Regions from separate parts of the Variovorax sp. UC122_21 genome, predicted to be linked through region 1. Evidence: riboswitches for the same ligand, from Rfam matches in the RefSeq annotation. Region 1 holds a riboswitch; the other holds the start of a gene.
The links. Region 1 has a riboswitch for glycine ahead of gcvT (glycine cleavage system aminomethyltransferase GcvT). Riboswitches for the same ligand answer to the same signal wherever they lie in the genome.
Positions count from the first base shown of each region.

Region 2: another riboswitch for glycine. It lies ahead of ACHMXE_RS38970 (D-amino acid dehydrogenase); the one in region 1 lies ahead of gcvT (glycine cleavage system aminomethyltransferase GcvT).

Region 1 is NZ_CP172004.1:2,375,145-2,382,695, forward strand. Features, by position in the region: gene gcvP (aminomethyl-transferring glycine dehydrogenase) at 1-603, opposite strand, end outside; gene gcvH (glycine cleavage system protein GcvH) at 793-1,164, opposite strand; partial or broken gene gcvT (glycine cleavage system aminomethyltransferase GcvT) at 1,248-2,448, opposite strand; glycine riboswitch at 2,464-2,570, opposite strand; glycine riboswitch at 2,591-2,675, opposite strand; partial or broken gene ACHMXE_RS23525 (alpha/beta hydrolase) at 2,885-3,658, opposite strand; gene ACHMXE_RS23530 (amidohydrolase family protein) at 3,655-4,998, opposite strand; gene ACHMXE_RS23535 (FAD-dependent monooxygenase) at 5,003-6,526, opposite strand; gene ACHMXE_RS23540 (porin) at 6,551-7,551, opposite strand, start outside.
Region 2 is NZ_CP172004.1:5,560,968-5,568,518, reverse strand. Features, by position in the region: gene ACHMXE_RS38975 (FIST N-terminal domain-containing protein) at 1-861, shown strand, start outside; gene ACHMXE_RS38970 (D-amino acid dehydrogenase) at 1,011-2,318, opposite strand; glycine riboswitch at 2,407-2,525, opposite strand; gene rfbB (dTDP-glucose 4,6-dehydratase) at 2,778-3,848, shown strand; partial or broken gene rfbD (dTDP-4-dehydrorhamnose reductase) at 3,845-4,736, shown strand; gene rfbA (glucose-1-phosphate thymidylyltransferase RfbA) at 4,759-5,646, shown strand; gene rfbC (dTDP-4-dehydrorhamnose 3,5-epimerase) at 5,643-6,191, shown strand; gene ACHMXE_RS38945 (hypothetical protein) at 6,473-7,108, shown strand; gene ACHMXE_RS38940 (glycosyltransferase family 61 protein) at 7,101-7,551, shown strand, end outside.

The sequences.
Region 1 (7,551 bases):
CTCGATGCCCAGCGGCGCGGCGCGGGTCTTCACCACCTCGATGGTCTGCGGATGGCAGTCGCCCGAGACCAGGAACACGTTGCTCTTGCTTTTGACGCTGCGCTTGGCCAGCGTCATCGCCTCGGCGGCCGCGGTGGCCTCGTCGAGCATCGAGGCATTGGCGATCGCCATGCCCGTGAGGTCGCAGACCATGGTCTGGAAGTTGACCAGCGCCTCCATGCGGCCCTGCGAGATCTCGGCCTGGTAGGGCGTGTAGGCCGTGTACCAGGCCGGGTTCTCGAGGATGTTGCGCAGGATCACGCCCGGCGTGTGGGTGCCGTAGTAGCCCTGGCCGATGAAGTTGCGGAACACCTTGTTCTTCGCCGCGATCGCCTTGAGCTCGGCCAGCGCGTCGGCCTCGGCGGCCGGTGCCGGCAGCCGCATCGGCTTGCTGCGCCGGATCGCCGCGGGCACGATGCCGTCGATGAGTTCGGCGCGCGTGGCCGACCCGATCACGGGCAGCATGCGCGCCTCGTCGTCGGCATCGATGCCGATGTGGCGGGCGATGAATTCCTCGGCGTTCTCGAGTTCTTGCAGGGTGGGCAGGGCGGCGGGGGTGGGCATGGCGGGCAGGGGAGGAAGGGGCGGGGGGAGCGGACTTCCGGACGCAGAGGACGCGAAGGTTACGCAAAGGGCGCGAAAGAATTCGATGAAAAAAGAACCAGGCAGAGGGCGATGCCGAAGCCGGTTCTCCTTTTTGCGTTCTTCGCGAAACCTTCGCGTCCTCTGCGTCCGGCAATCCGATTTCGGAACTTAGGCTTCTTCGGCGAACTTGCCGTAGGCGGTTTCGTCCATCAGCGCGTCGAGCTGCGCCGGTTCGGACAGCTTGACCTTGAAGAACCAGCCTTCGGCCAGCGGCGCGCTGTTGGCGAGCGAGGGGTCGGCGCGCAGCGCTTCGTTGACTTCGGTGATCTCGCCCGAGACGGGCATGAACACGTCGGCCGCGGCCTTCACCGATTCGACGACGCCGGCGACATCGCCCTGGGCGAAGCTCTTGCCGACCTCGGGCAGGTCGACGAAGACCACGTCGCCCAGCGCGTCCTGCGCATGGACGGTGATGCCGACCGTGGCGTTGCCGCCCTCGGCCTGCACCCATTCGTGGTCCTTGGTGTACTTGATGGTCATGTTGAAAAACTCCTCGTGGATAAAAAGTGGCCGATGCCGGGGCGTAGGTTAGCCGCGACGGCGGTCCGCCGGATGTCCGGTCGTCAGCCGCGGTAGTAGCGCGTCGGCACGAAGGGCAGGGTCGACACCTCCATCGGCACCGGCTTGCCGCGCACGATGGCCTGCACCCCGGGTGCCGGGCTCGGCGAAGGCGGTGGCCACGTAGCCCATGGCGACCGGCCGGTCGGCCGTCGGGCCCAGCAGGCCGCTGGTGACCTGGCCGATGTCCTGGCCCTCGAAGGACTGCAGCGGCGTACCGTCGCGCACCGGGATGCGCTCGAGCGCGACCAGGCCGACGCGGCGGCGCTTGAGCGTGTCGTGGTCGAGATGGCCGGCCGCGCCGGTGGCCGCCACGAGCTGGGCCAGGATCTTCTCGGCGCCGGGGAAGCCGCCCGCGCGCGCGCCGCCCGTGCGGCGCACCTTCTGGATCGCCCAGTTGAGCGAGGCCTCGACCGGCGTGGTGCTGGTGTCGATGTCGCTGCCGTAGAGGCACAGGCCGGCCTCGAGCCGCAGGGAGTTGCGCGCGCCCAGGCCGATGGGCTCGACCTCGGGCTGGGCCAGCAGCAGCCGGGCCAGCGCCTCGGCGTCCTTCGCGGCGACCGAGATCTCGAAGCCGTCCTCGCCGGTGTAGCCGCTGCGCGTGACGAAGGCGGCTATGCCGCCGATCTGCACCGCGCCGCCGGTCATGAACACGAAACGCTCGATGCCGGGAGACAGCCGCGCCAGCGTGGCCGCGGCCTGCGGGCCCTGCAGCGCGAGCAGCGCCTGCTCGGGCAGCGGCTGCACCTGGCAGCGCTGGCCGATCCTCTGCTGGATGTGGGCGATGTCGGCCACCTTGCAGGCGCCGTTGACGATCACGAACAGCGAGCCGTTGCCTTCGTTGAAGAACATCAGGTCGTCGAGGATGCCGCCCTGGTCGTCGAGCAGCAGGCCGTAGCGCTGCTTGCCCGCGGGCAGGTCGATCACGTCGACCGGCATCAGGGTCTCGAAGGCGGCCGCGGCATCGGGGCCGGACAGGCGCAGCTGGCCCATGTGGGAGATGTCGAACAGGCCCGCGGCCGCGCGCGTATGTTTGTGCTCGGCCATCAGGCCGGCGGGGTACTGGACCGGCATCGAATAGCCGGCAAACGGCACCATGCGGGCGCCGAGTTCCAGGTGCAGCGCGTGCAGCGGGGTCTTGAGCAGTTCGGATTCGGGGGCGGAAGCAGCCACGGGGCACTCCTGGGGGCAGCAATCGAATGCCATGGCTCGCGCCATGGGGCCACCCCTGCTGTCCGCTTTACCTGAGAGATTCGCCCCACGATCGGGGTTTGCTCCTTCGGTGGACCGGGCGCCTGCGGCACCGGCCTCTCTCCAGCAAGGAAACGCCGTCCCGCGAAGGCCGGCGCTGTGTCAGTCCTTTTGCCTGAGCGTTCGGGGGTTCCCCTGCGCCTTCGGCGGCCCCGTGCGGGGCTCTCTCCTGACCCGGGCGAGTGTAGTGGATTGCGGGCGGCTTCAGCCGCGGTCGCGCAGCCGGTCCGACAGTGATCGGCAGATGGCGTCGTGGGCCCGGCCGGCGGCGGCCGAGTGGGCGAAGAAGCCGAAGAACGGGTGGAACATGTCGTCGAAGGCCAGCAGCCGGGGTCGGAACGCCGGCCGCCTCGAGCCGGTGCGCGTAGGCCAGGCCTTCCTCGCGCAGCGGGTCGTGGCCGGCGACGGCGATCAGGGTCGGCGGTAGGTCCGCGACGTTCGCCGCGCGCAGCGGAGACGGCGGCACCTCGGCGGCGCGGTGGGCCGAGGCCCCCATGCAGAGCCGGGCGATCTCGCGCAGGTCGGCGGGCGCGAGCATCGGGTAGTCGATGCCGCGGGCCTCGATCGCGGCCACGTCGCGCGCCATGTCCAGGCCCGGCACCACCAGCAGCTGGGCCGCCAGCGGCCGCGCATGGCCGCGCAGCGCCAGCGCGGCGCAGGCGGCCAGGTTGGCGCCCGCGCTTTCGCCGGCCAGGGCGACCCGGGACGGATCGCCGCCAAGGGTTTCCGCATGGTCCAGCGCCCAGCGGGTCGCGGCCAGCGCATCGTCGTGCGCGGCCGGGAACGGATGCTCGGGCGCCAGCCGGTAGTCCACCGAGACCACCACCGCTTCGACGTCGCGGCAGAGCTTGCGCGCGATGTCGTCCATCAGTTCGACGCTGCCGAGCACGAAGCCGCCGCCGTGCAGGAACACCACGGTGGGCAGCACAGCGTCGGCCGAGACGGGCCGGTAGACCCGCACCGGCACGCGCAGGCCCTGGTGTTCGGCGATGCGGTCCTCGGTGGAAGCCACGACCGGCAGCGTCGTGCGCCCGCGCGCCGCCATCACCGCGCGGCGCATGCGTTCGCGCGCCTCGCCGGGCGTGCCGGAGAACGGCGGCGGTGCCTTGTTCGCGCGCATCGCCGCGACGATCGCGGCGAGCTCGGGATCGAGCGGCGCGCTCATTGCAGCCCCAGCACATAGGCCTGCGAATCCGCCGCGCGCTGCCGCAGCCGATCGAGGTCCACATCGAGCAGGCGGCCGTCGCGCTTCACCGGCCTCCCCGCGACGAACACGCTGTCGACATTGCCCGGATGGGCCGCCAGCACCACCGCGCCGACCGCGTCGGAGACCGGCGCGAGGTTCAGATCGTCGGCGCGGATCAGCACCACGTCGGCCTGCTTGCCCGGCGTGAGCGAGCCCACCTTGTGCGCCAGCCCGTTCGCCTGCGCGCCGGCCACGGTGGCGAAGCCCAGCACGTCGCGCAGGCCCAGCGTCGCCGGAGCGTTCGTCGTCTTCGAATGGCCGCCGCCCATCCACGAGCGGTAGTACGCCAGGGCATGGCGCATCTGCGTGAACATGTCGCCCGCGCACTTGGTCTCGGTGTCGCCGCTGAGGCTGGGCCGGATGCCCACGGCCAGCAGCCGGTCGAACGGGATGTCGCCCATGCCCTGCGCATTGAGCTCGCAGTGCACGCCGAGCGAGGCGCTGACGCCGGCGTCGGCCATCATCGCGAACTCGTCATGGTGCGAGCAGCAGCAGTGCACGAAGGTCAGGTCGTCGCCGAGCACGCCGGCCTCGTGCATCTGCGCGATGCCGCGCACGGCGGCGTTGCGCGCGTAGGCGCCCATGTGGATGCTCGAGCGGATGCCGAGTTCGCGCGCCAGCCGCAGGTCGCCGAGCCAGGTCTCGCGCTGCGCCATCTCGGGGCCGCGCGCGGCCATCGCGAGCGTGAGCAGCTGGTCGTCGCTCGAGAAGTAGCGCTCACGCAGCCGCCTGATGTCCTGCGGATGGCCGCGCTCGCTGCCGAACATCCACGAGGCGCCGTCGACCAGCGGCCAGCCGTGCGCGAACACGCCGCGGATGCCGGCGTCGCGCAGCGCCGCGATCGCCGCATCGGAATGCTCGGGGCTGTTCTGCACGTGCGACCAGTCGAGCATGGTGGTGATGCCGCTGTCGAGCGCCGCGACCGCGCCCAGCAAGGTGCCGGTGTAGACGTCCTCGGGACGGTAGGCCGCGCCCTTGGCGCCCAGCATCTCGGCGAAGTAGATCTGCGAATCGATGTCGGCATAGCGATGCCGCACGCAGCTCTGCCAGGTGTGGCGATGGGTGTCGACGAAGCCGGGCAGCACGATCATGCGGTCCGCCTCGATCCGTTCGGCCTGGGGGGCATCGATGCGCGGCGCGATCGCGACGATGCGCTCGCCCTCGATCAGCACATCGCCGCGGCGCAGCTCGCCGATGTCCGGGTCCATGCTCAGCACCCAGCCGCCCGCGATCAGCAATGGCCTGTCGTCGTTCTTCATCGCATCACCTCCTCATCCAGCGCGAGAGTTCGGCCTCGACCTCGGCGGCGCGCGCTACGTCCGCGCCGGCCCAGGCCACATAGGCATCGGGCCGCACCAGCATCGCCTGCACGCCGCGCATGGCGGGCGGCACGCGCGCCACGCGGGCCGGCACCAGGGTCACGGGCAGGCCATGCAAGTCCAGCGATTCGAACTGGCGCGAATTGCCTTCGAGATCGAGCAGCAAAAAGCGCCGCTCGCGCAGCAGCTCGGCGACGCGCACCGAGCGGCCGTCGCGCGTGACGAGGTCGAAGTCGGGCAGCCGCTGGCCGGCCTGCGGGTGGCGGTCGGCTTCTCCCGCGCGACCTGGGTAGGGCTGCTCGAGCCCGCACAACTCGAGCACCAGCTGGCGCTGCACCTCGGGCAGCGGAATGATGTGCCGCGCGAGCCGGCGCTTGAGCGCCACCGCATCGGGCTCGAAGTTGAACTGCAGCACGCACTGCGCCTTCACGCTCTCGAGCAGCGCATGCATCACCGGCAAGCGTTCGGCGTCGTAGCTGTCCAGCGTGGCCTCGTCGGCCACGCCCGTGACGACGTTCGCGAGCTTCCAGCCCAGGTTGAAGGCATCCTGCAGGCAGAAGTTCATGCCGACGCCGCTGGCCGGGTAGTGGATGCGCGCCGATTCGCCGACCAGGAACACGCGCCCCTGGCGCAGGCGGGGCACGGCGCGCATCTGATCGTCGAAGCGCGAGGCCCAGCGGAAGCCCTCGATGCCGTAGTCGCTGCCGAGCACGTCGCGCAGGCACTGCTTCGCTTCCTCGAGCGTCACCGGCTCGTCCTTGGTCGCATGGCGGCGATCGCGGTGCACGATGTTGAAGCGCGTGATGCCCTCGCCGAAGGCATAGCCGCGCACCCAGCCCATCTCGTTGTCGGCGCCGGTGCGGCCGCCGGGCCAGGGCGCGCTGAGTTCGGCGTCGATCACGATGCCGCGGAAGGTGCCCGAGTGGCCCTCGAAGGGCATGCCGCACTGGGTTCGCACGGTGCTGCGGCCGCCATCGGCGCCCACCAGGTACCTGGCGCGCAGGGTCGATGTTGCGCCCGACGGGTCGGCAACCTCGATCTCCACGCCCTCCGTGTCCTGCCGCACGGCGCGTACCTCGGCACCGCGGCGAAGCTCGGCGCCGCTTTCGGCCGCCCAGTCCCAGAGGATCTCCTCGGTCAGGTTCTGCGGCAGCCCGAGCGTGAAGCCGAAGCGGGTGTCGAGGTGCTCCCACTCGATCGACTGGAAACCGGCCCAGATGTGGCTCGAGCGGAAGGGGTAGTCGAGGATCTGCCTCGTGCGCTCGATGAAGCGGTCGGCGATGCCGCGCGCATCGAACAGCTCGAGCACGCGCGGCAGCAGCGTGCCCGCGCGCGACTGCACGCCCTCGACGCGCCGCTCCAGCACCAGCGTGCGCGCGCCCGAACCCGCCAACTCGGCCGCCATGGTCAGCCCCGAGGGGCCGCCACCGACGACGATCACGTCCCACTGCATTGAATCTCCGGTCACTCGATCTCCTTGGAAGAAAACTTTTTAGAAGGCGTGCGTCATGCCGACCTCGAACGCCGACTGGCGGCGGCCTCCGGCCACGGCCTGGCTGCGCAGCACCGCCTTCTGCCCGGGCCCCGCCTTCTGCAGCACGCCGAGCAGGTACAGGCTGGTGCGCTTGGACAGCGCGTAGTCGATGTGGCCGTGCACCTGGTCCCAGCGGTAGCTCGCGAGCTTCGTGAGCGAATAGCCGCCGCCGATGCGCAGCTGGTTCGTGAGGTACTTGTAGGCGCCGACGTCGATGGTTCGCGCGGTCTCCGTCTGCTGCAGCCCGGCCGCCGACAGGCGCGTGTGGCTGTAGTTGCCCATCCAGCGCCAGCCGTCGCTGGTGTAGGCCAGCCCGACCGTGGCCGTGTCCTGCGTCTGCGACAGCGTCGTGCCCGGCGCCTTGGCGACGTCGACGCCGTAGAGGCTGGGGACGCCGAGCCGGGTCGCGGGTGCAAAAGGAATGCCCTTGACCGACTCCCAGATCGCGAGCGCCTGCAGCGGCCCGCTGGCGTAGCTGAGTTCCGCGCCGACGGCGCGCCCGACGTTGGTGGTCGAGTCCGCCTCCGCGAAGCCGTACATCGCGCCGAACTGGAAGCCGCCGAACACCGGCGACTTGTACTTGACCAGGTTGCTCAGCGCGTTGCCGACCGTGCGGTCCAGGTTGCCGGGATGGGTGGCGAGCAGCGAGGTGTAGCGCTCCGAAGTGAAGGGCGTCGCGTCGGCGAGCAGGTCGTACATCGCGCCGAGCGTGAGCGTGCCCCAGGTGCCCGAGCTCAGGCCCAGGTAGCTCTCGAGCGGCGCGAGGGTTCCGCTGTCGACGAAGACCGAGTTGCTCCAGCGGAAGATCGCGCGCAGGTCGCCGCCCAGCGATTCGCTGCCGGTCAGTGCGAGGAAGGGCGCGGCATGCGTCGAGGTCATCTGCAGCTGGCTGCGGCCGCCCGAGTCGCGGGTGTAGAGCACGCCGCTGCCGAGCAGGCCCGACAGCTTGAGTTCCGATT
Region 2 (7,551 bases), 3.2 Mb from region 1:
GGCGAGATGGCCGGGCGTACCGACACCGGCTACCTGTTCGGCGGCCTCTCCTCGGGCCGCGGCGGCGCGCTGCAGTTCGCGGTCGGCGGCAACGGCAACATCCGCGGCCAGGGCGCGGCCGGCGGCGTGTTCTCGGGCGGCCTGTCGGGCGTGGTGTTCGGCGAGGGCGTGCGGCTGGTGTCGCGCGTCACGCAGGGCTGCCAGCCGCTGCGCTCGGGCAGCGCGCGCGAGCGCGCGATCACCGAGGCCGACGGCAACCTCGTGCTGCAGCTCGACGGCGAGCCCGCGCTCGACGTGCTGCTGGCCGACCTGCAGGTCTCGCTCGAGCGGCCGCAGGAAGCCATCGAGGCCGTGCGCGCCACCCTGGTGGGCCTGGTCGATGCCGGCAGCGACGGCATCCGCCGCACCGGCGACCTCGGCGCCGACGTGCTGGTGCGCCACATCATCGGCCTCGACCCCACGCGCCGCGGAATCGCGATCGCCGACGTGGCCGAGGCCGGCATGCGCCTGAGCTTCTGCCGCCGCAACGCCCAGGCCGCGCGCGCCGACCTGATGCGCATCTGCGCCGAGATCCGCGAGGAGCTCGAGCCCGAGGAACAGACCCTGGCCACCGCGCGCGCCGTCGCCGCCGGCGAGGCCGAGGCGGCGCCGCATCCCGCGCGGCGCATCGCCGGCGCCGTCTACGTGAGCTGCTCGGGCCGTGGCGGCCCGCATTTCGGCGCACCCGGCGCCGAACTGCAGATCGTGCGCCACGCGCTGGGCGACGTGCCGCTGGTCGGCTTCTTCGCCGCGGGCGAGATCGCGCGGCACCACGTGTATGGCTACACGGGGGTGCTGACGGTGTTCACGGCGGACGACTGAAATCGGGATCGGACAGCCGAACGCGGAAGGAAGACCAAGCAGCGCGGAAGTCGCGAAGAAAACCATCAAGAAATTCTTCTTGACGGTTTCTTCCGCGTCCTTCGCGAAACCTTCGCGTCCTCTGCGTGCGGCAGTCCGCTTTCCGGGCCTTAGCTCAATGCGGGCCGTGCCATTCCGGTCACGGGCCTGGGCAGCCCCGTGAACGCGAAATCCACCTCCGGCGCCAGCCCGCTCACGATGCGCGCGATCGACTTGCCCGAGCCGCAGGCATGGGTCCAGCCGAGCGTGCCGTGTCCGGTGTTGAGGTAGAGGTTCGCGAGTTTCGTGCGGCCGATCAGCGGCACGTTGCTCGGCGTGGCCGGGCGCAGGCCGGTCCAGAACTGGGCCTGGGCGGTGTCGCCGGCGCCGGGGAACAGCTGCTCGACGCGGCGTACGATGGCTTCGCAGCGCACGCGGTTGAGGTCGCGGTCGTAGCCGTTGAGCTCGGCCGTGCCGGCGATGCGCATGCGGTCGCCCGATTCCGAGGTGTAGCGCGAGAACACCAGCTTGTATTCGTCGTCGGTCAGCGAGACCTGGTAGGCCTTGCTCGCGTCCTTCACCGGCAGCGTGACCGAATAGCCCTTGGCCGGATAGATCGGCAGCCGGATGCCCAGCGGCGCCGCCAGCAGCGGGCTCAGCGAACCCATCGCCATCACGAAGGCATCGCCGCGGATGCGCTGGAAGCGGCCCTCGGCGTCGGTGGCCTCGACATGGTCGATCGCGCCGCCCACTTCGCGCAGCGCGGTGATGGTGTGGCTCATCAGGAACTTCACGCCGGCCTCGGCCGCGCGCTTCGCGAGTTCGCGCGCGAAGCGGTTGGCGTCGCCCGATTCGTCCTCGGCCGTGTAGGTGGCGCCGGCCAGTTGCGGGCGGATGTGGGCCAGCGCGGGCTCGAGCTTCACGGCCTCGTCCGCCGAGATCACCTGGCGCTCGCAGCCCAGCGCGCGCATCTGCTCGGCGGGCGCGAGGGCGCCGTCGAACTCCTTTTGCGTCGTGTAGAAGTGCAGGATGCCCTGCGTGCGCTCGTCGTAGCGGATGCCGGCGTCGCGGCGCAGCTGCTGCAAGGTGTCGCGGCTGTAGGTGCCCAGGCGCACGATCTGCTCGATGTTGTGGCGCGTGCGCGCGGGCGTGCACTCGCGCAGGAACTGCAGGCCCCAGAGCCACTGGCGCATGTCGGCGCGGATGCGGAACAGCAGCGGGGCGTCTTCCTTGCCCAGCCATTGCAGCACCTTGAGCGGCGCGCTGGGATTGGCCCAGGGCTCGGCATGGCTCACCGAGATCTGGCCGCCGTTGGCGAAGCTGGTTTCGGCTGCCGGGGTGGCCTGGCGGTCGATCACGGTCACGTCGTGGCCGAGTTGCTGGAGGTAGTAGGCCGAGGTCACGCCGAGCAGGCCGGCGCCCAATACGATCACGCGCATTTCAAGTACCTTTCGAGGTCGAAGCGCTTGAACGGCGTGAAGGTCGTGCTACTGAATAGATAGCGCGCAACCGGACGGCCGTCCAATTGCCGCTCCCCCTGTCCTCGGTACCTGAGAGTTTCATCCGTTGCACCTCGCAACGGACTTGCTCCTTCGGCGCAGCACGACCGCGATGGGCGTTGGTGCTGGCTCTCCAGACGGCGTTTCAGTGGTTGCAGTACAGGCCCCGCGCGAAGCGTGGAGCCGACCTGAGCGTTTATGGGAGTTTGCGCCTTCGGTGGGGCTGCCTGCGCGATGCATGCGGCCCGCTCTCCTGCAATGGGTGGCGATTGTAGGCGCGCCGCACACACCCGCCAACCGGAGGATTCGGCCTTGCGCACGGGTGGGATAATTCACGCCCGGCCGCGCCCGCGCGGCTTCGACCCAACAACTCAGCAATCACACAGCACAGGGGACCCCATGATCCTGGTTACCGGCGGCGCCGGCTTCATCGGCGCCAATTTCGTCCTCGACTGGATCGCCCAAGGCGACGAACCGGTCGTCAACCTCGACAAGCTCACCTACGCCGGCAATCTCGAGACCCTGGCCTCGCTCAAGGACGATCCGCGCCACATCTTCGTCCAGGGCGACATCGGCGACAGCGCGCTGCTCGACCGCCTGCTGGCCGAGCACAAGCCGCGCGCGGTGGTCAATTTCGCGGCCGAATCGCACGTGGACCGCTCGATCCACGGCCCCGAGGATTTCGTGCAGACCAACGTGCTCGGCACCTTCCGCCTGCTCGAGTCGGTGCGCGGCCACTGGAACGCCCTGCCGGCCGACCAGAAGGCGGCCTTCCGCTTCCTGCACGTGTCGACCGACGAGGTCTACGGCTCGCTCTCGAAGACCGACCCGGCCTTCACCGAGGAGAACAAGTACGAGCCCAACAGCCCGTACTCGGCCAGCAAGGCCGCCAGCGACCACCTCGTGCGCGCCTGGCACCACACCTATGGCCTGCCGGTGCTCACCACCAACTGCTCGAACAACTACGGCCCCTTCCATTTCCCCGAGAAGCTGATCCCGCTGATGATCGTCAACGCGCTGGCCGGCAAGCCGCTGCCCGTGTATGGCGACGGCATGCAGGTGCGCGACTGGCTCTACGTCAAGGACCACTGCAGCGCCATCCGCCGCGTGCTCGAGGCCGGCCGGCTCGGCGAGACCTACAACGTGGGCGGCTGGAACGAGAAGCCGAACATCGAGATCGTGAAGACCGTCTGCGCGCTGCTCGACGAACTGCGCCCGCGCGCCGACGGCAAGGGCTACGCCGAGCAGATCGCCTACGTGACCGACCGCCCCGGCCACGACCGCCGTTACGCCATCGACGCGCGCAAGCTCGAGCGCGAGCTCGGCTGGAAGCCGGCCGAGACCTTCGACACCGGCATCCGCAAGACGGTCGAGTGGTACCTCGCCAACGGCGACTGGGTGCGTAACGTGCAAAGCGGCGCCTACCGCGCCTGGGTCGAGAAGCAGTACGACGCGAAGGCCCCCGCATGAAGCTGCTGCTGCTGGGCAAGGGCGGACAGGTCGGCTGGGAACTGCAGCGCAGCCTCGCGCCGCTGGGCGAGTTGGTCGCGCTCGATTTCGACAGCACCGATTTCCACGCCGACTTCAGCCGGCCCGAGCAACTGGCCGATACCGTGCGGCAGGTGCGCCCCGACGTGATCGTCAATGCCGCCGCCCACACCGCCGTCGACAAGGCGGAGAGCGAGCCCGAGTTCGCGCGCAAGCTCAACGCCACCTCGCCCGGCGTGGTGGCGCAGGCCGCGCAGGAGATCGGCGCGCTGATGGTCCACTACTCGACCGACTACGTCTTCGACGGCAGCGGCAGCAAGCCCTGGAAGGAAGACGATGCGACCGGGCCGCTGAGCGTCTACGGCAGCACCAAGCTCGAGGGCGAGCAGCTGGTGGCGCGGCACTGCGCGAAGCACCTGATCTTTCGCACCAGCTGGGTCTATGCGGCGCGCGGCGGCAACTTCGCCAAGACCATGCTGCGGCTGGCCAAGGAGCGCGACAAGCTGACCGTCATCGACGACCAGTTCGGCGCCCCCCACCGGTGCCGAGCTGCTGGCCGACATCACGGCCCATGCCATTCGCGCCACCTTGCAGGACCCTTCCAAGGTCGGGCTCTATCACGCGATCGCGGGCGGCGAGACCAACTGGTACGACTACGCGCGCTACGTGCTCGAACTCGCGCAGCAGGCCGGCGTCGAGCTCAAGGCCGGGCCGCAGCAGGTCGAGGCGGTGCCTACCAGCGCCTTTCCCACGCCGGCCACGCGGCCGCACAACTCGCGCCTCGATACGAGCAAGCTGCAGGCCGCCTTTGGCCTGGTGCTTCCGCCGTGGCAGAACGGCGTCGCGCGCATGCTGCGCGAAATTCTCTGATTCACAGGAAAGCAGAACCCCCATGACGCAACGCAAAGGCATCATCCTCGCCGGCGGTTCCGGCACCCGGTTGCACCCGGCAACGCTCGCCATGAGCAAGCAACTGCTGCCGGTGTACGACAAGCCGATGATCTATTACCCGCTCAGCACGTTGATGCTCGGTGGCATGCGAGAAATTCTCATCATCAGCACGCCGCAGGACACGCCGCGCTTTCAGCAATTGCTGGGCGACGGCAGCCAGTGGGGCATCAACCTGCAGTACGCGGTGCAGCCGAGTCCCGATGGGTTGGCGCAGGCCTTCATCATCGGAGAGAAGTTCCTGGGCAACGCGTCGAGCGCTCTCGTGCTGGGCGACAACATCTTTTACGGGCACGATTTCGCACAGTTGCTTGGAAATGCCGATGCGCATGCGACCGGTGCGACGGTCTTCGCGTACCACGTGCAGGATCCGGAGCGCTATGGCGTGGTCGCATTCGATGCCCAGGGAAAGGCCAGCGACATCGAGGAAAAGCCGGCCAAGCCCAAGAGCAACTACGCGGTCACGGGTCTCTATTTCTACGACAACCAGGTCGTCGACATCGCCAAGGCCGTCAAGCCCAGCGCGCGCGGCGAACTAGAGATCACCGCGGTCAACCAGGCCTACCTCGACCTCGGCCAGCTCAACGTGCAGATCATGCAGCGCGGCTACGCGTGGCTGGACACCGGTACCCACGAAAGCCTGCTCGAGGCGGGACAGTTCATCGCAACGCTCGAGCATCGCCAGGGGCTGAAGATCGCATGTCCCGAAGAGATCTCATGGCGCCACGGCTTCATCGACGACGAGCAATTGGCAAAGCTGGCAGCGCCGCTGCAGAAGAACGGGTACGGCAAGTACCTCAGTCGCCTGCTGACCGAAGGAGCGCAACCATGAAGGTGACCGAGACGGCCATCAAGGACGTTTTGCTGATCGAGCCGAAGGTGTTCGGCGATGCGCGCGGGTTCTTCTTCGAAAGCTTCAATCAAAAGGCGTTCGACGAGGCTGTAGGCCAGCATGTCGAGTTCGTTCAGGACAATCACTCGCGATCGGCGAAGGGCGTCCTGCGCGGGCTTCACTACCAGGTCCGACAGCCGCAAGGCAAGCTCGTGCGCGTGGCGCGCGGCGCGGTGTTCGATGTCGCTGTCGACATTCGTCGTTCTTCGCCGACATTCGGCCAATGGGTGGGCAGCGTACTTTCGGAAGAAAACCAGACGCAGCTGTGGGTGCCTGCGGGCCTCGCGCACGGGTTTCTGGTGTTGAGCGATTCCGCCGATTTTCTCTACAAGACCACCGACTACTACGCGCCGACGCATGAGCGTTGCATTGCATGGAACGATGAAACCCTGGCCATCGGATGGCCAGAGATCGGCATGGCGCCCTTGCTGTCCGCCAAGGATGCGGCGGCGCCCAGTTTTGCCATGGCCGAACTGCCGGGATAGGCGTCGGCAGACGGAGTTTTCGATTTCCAGGGGTTGCCGAATCGGGTTCGGCGGCGCACCAGGCATTTCCAATAAAAAAAGCCAAGCAACGATGAGACCACCTATCGACCTTGCGGACTCGGCCGCATGCGCGGGATTGTGTACGGAGATATTCGCAAATGAATTCGGCAGCGTGAAGGCTGCAAAGTCGTGAGAAGCACTTCGACTCAGGAAAAGAAAGCTACTCTGCTTGCGGCCGCCAGGGGGCCATCCGCAGGCGGATTCCGCGCAAGCGGCCGTCCTTGTCCGAGCTTTTCGACGCCGATTGGTACCGCAAGGGATTTCAAGCGAATGAGGTGATCGGCAACCCCTGGGAGCATTTCCTCGACGGCGGCTTTCTGAAGGGCAATCCCAACCGAATGTTCGATACCAGCTGGTATCTGGACCGCCATCCGGAGCTGCGTGCCACGCGGAGCAATCCGCTGCAGCACTACCTGGAAATCGGAGAACGGGCGGGCGAGCCACCCAGTGAGCGATTCGATCCGCAATGGTATCTGGATGAGTATCCGGACGTGGCTGCCGCCAATTTGAGCCCCTTGTTGCACTACCTGAAATTCGGCGCGACTGAAGGGCGCCTCCCGCAGCGGCTCGCGCATTTCGACTCCGTGATGGCGCTGTCTGGGTTCTTGGCAGGCCTGCCGCCTTCTTTTTTGTCGCGACCCTGCTCCGTGGATCTGCAGGTCAGTTCGGTTTATTCGCTTGCATCGGCGGGAATAGGTGCTGCCCGTATTTTTCACGAGGCGCCTGGAAATTTTTGCGAAGGCGTCGACGGCGCACCCGAGTATCCGAAAAATGCATTCGTCGCCGAAATCGATGATTCGATCGCGATTGCGGGAAACGCGTTATCTGATCGGGCCTGGCGAAGATGTGTTGCATGACGAAAACGCGCATTTCCTCGAAAAAGAAGATGCCGCCATCAAATATTCTAAGGCAACGCGATCTCCGGTTCCTGGCCACTTGAATATCGAAATCACTGCGCGTCAGTCGGCATGGCTCGCGTCTGGGCTCAATATCATGCATGAATATGAAAACAATTATTTTCATTTCATCGCAGAAACAATTCCTAGGATGATTCTTGCGGAGGAGGCTGGTGTCCCTCCGAATATCCCGTTTCTCTCGACCGACGGCCTTCATCCAAATATCAAGAAGCTTTTCGAGCTTGCCAATGTGGCAGGGCGACCTATCATCGAATTGGAAAAAGGTACCTTGTACCGGGTCAAGCGGATGTATTACCCATCGGACTTGACATCTGTCGTCGATGCGTACAAGGGCGGCTGGATGGCGCGCCAGACCGGGCTGGACGTCGGGCGCATCCGAAAGG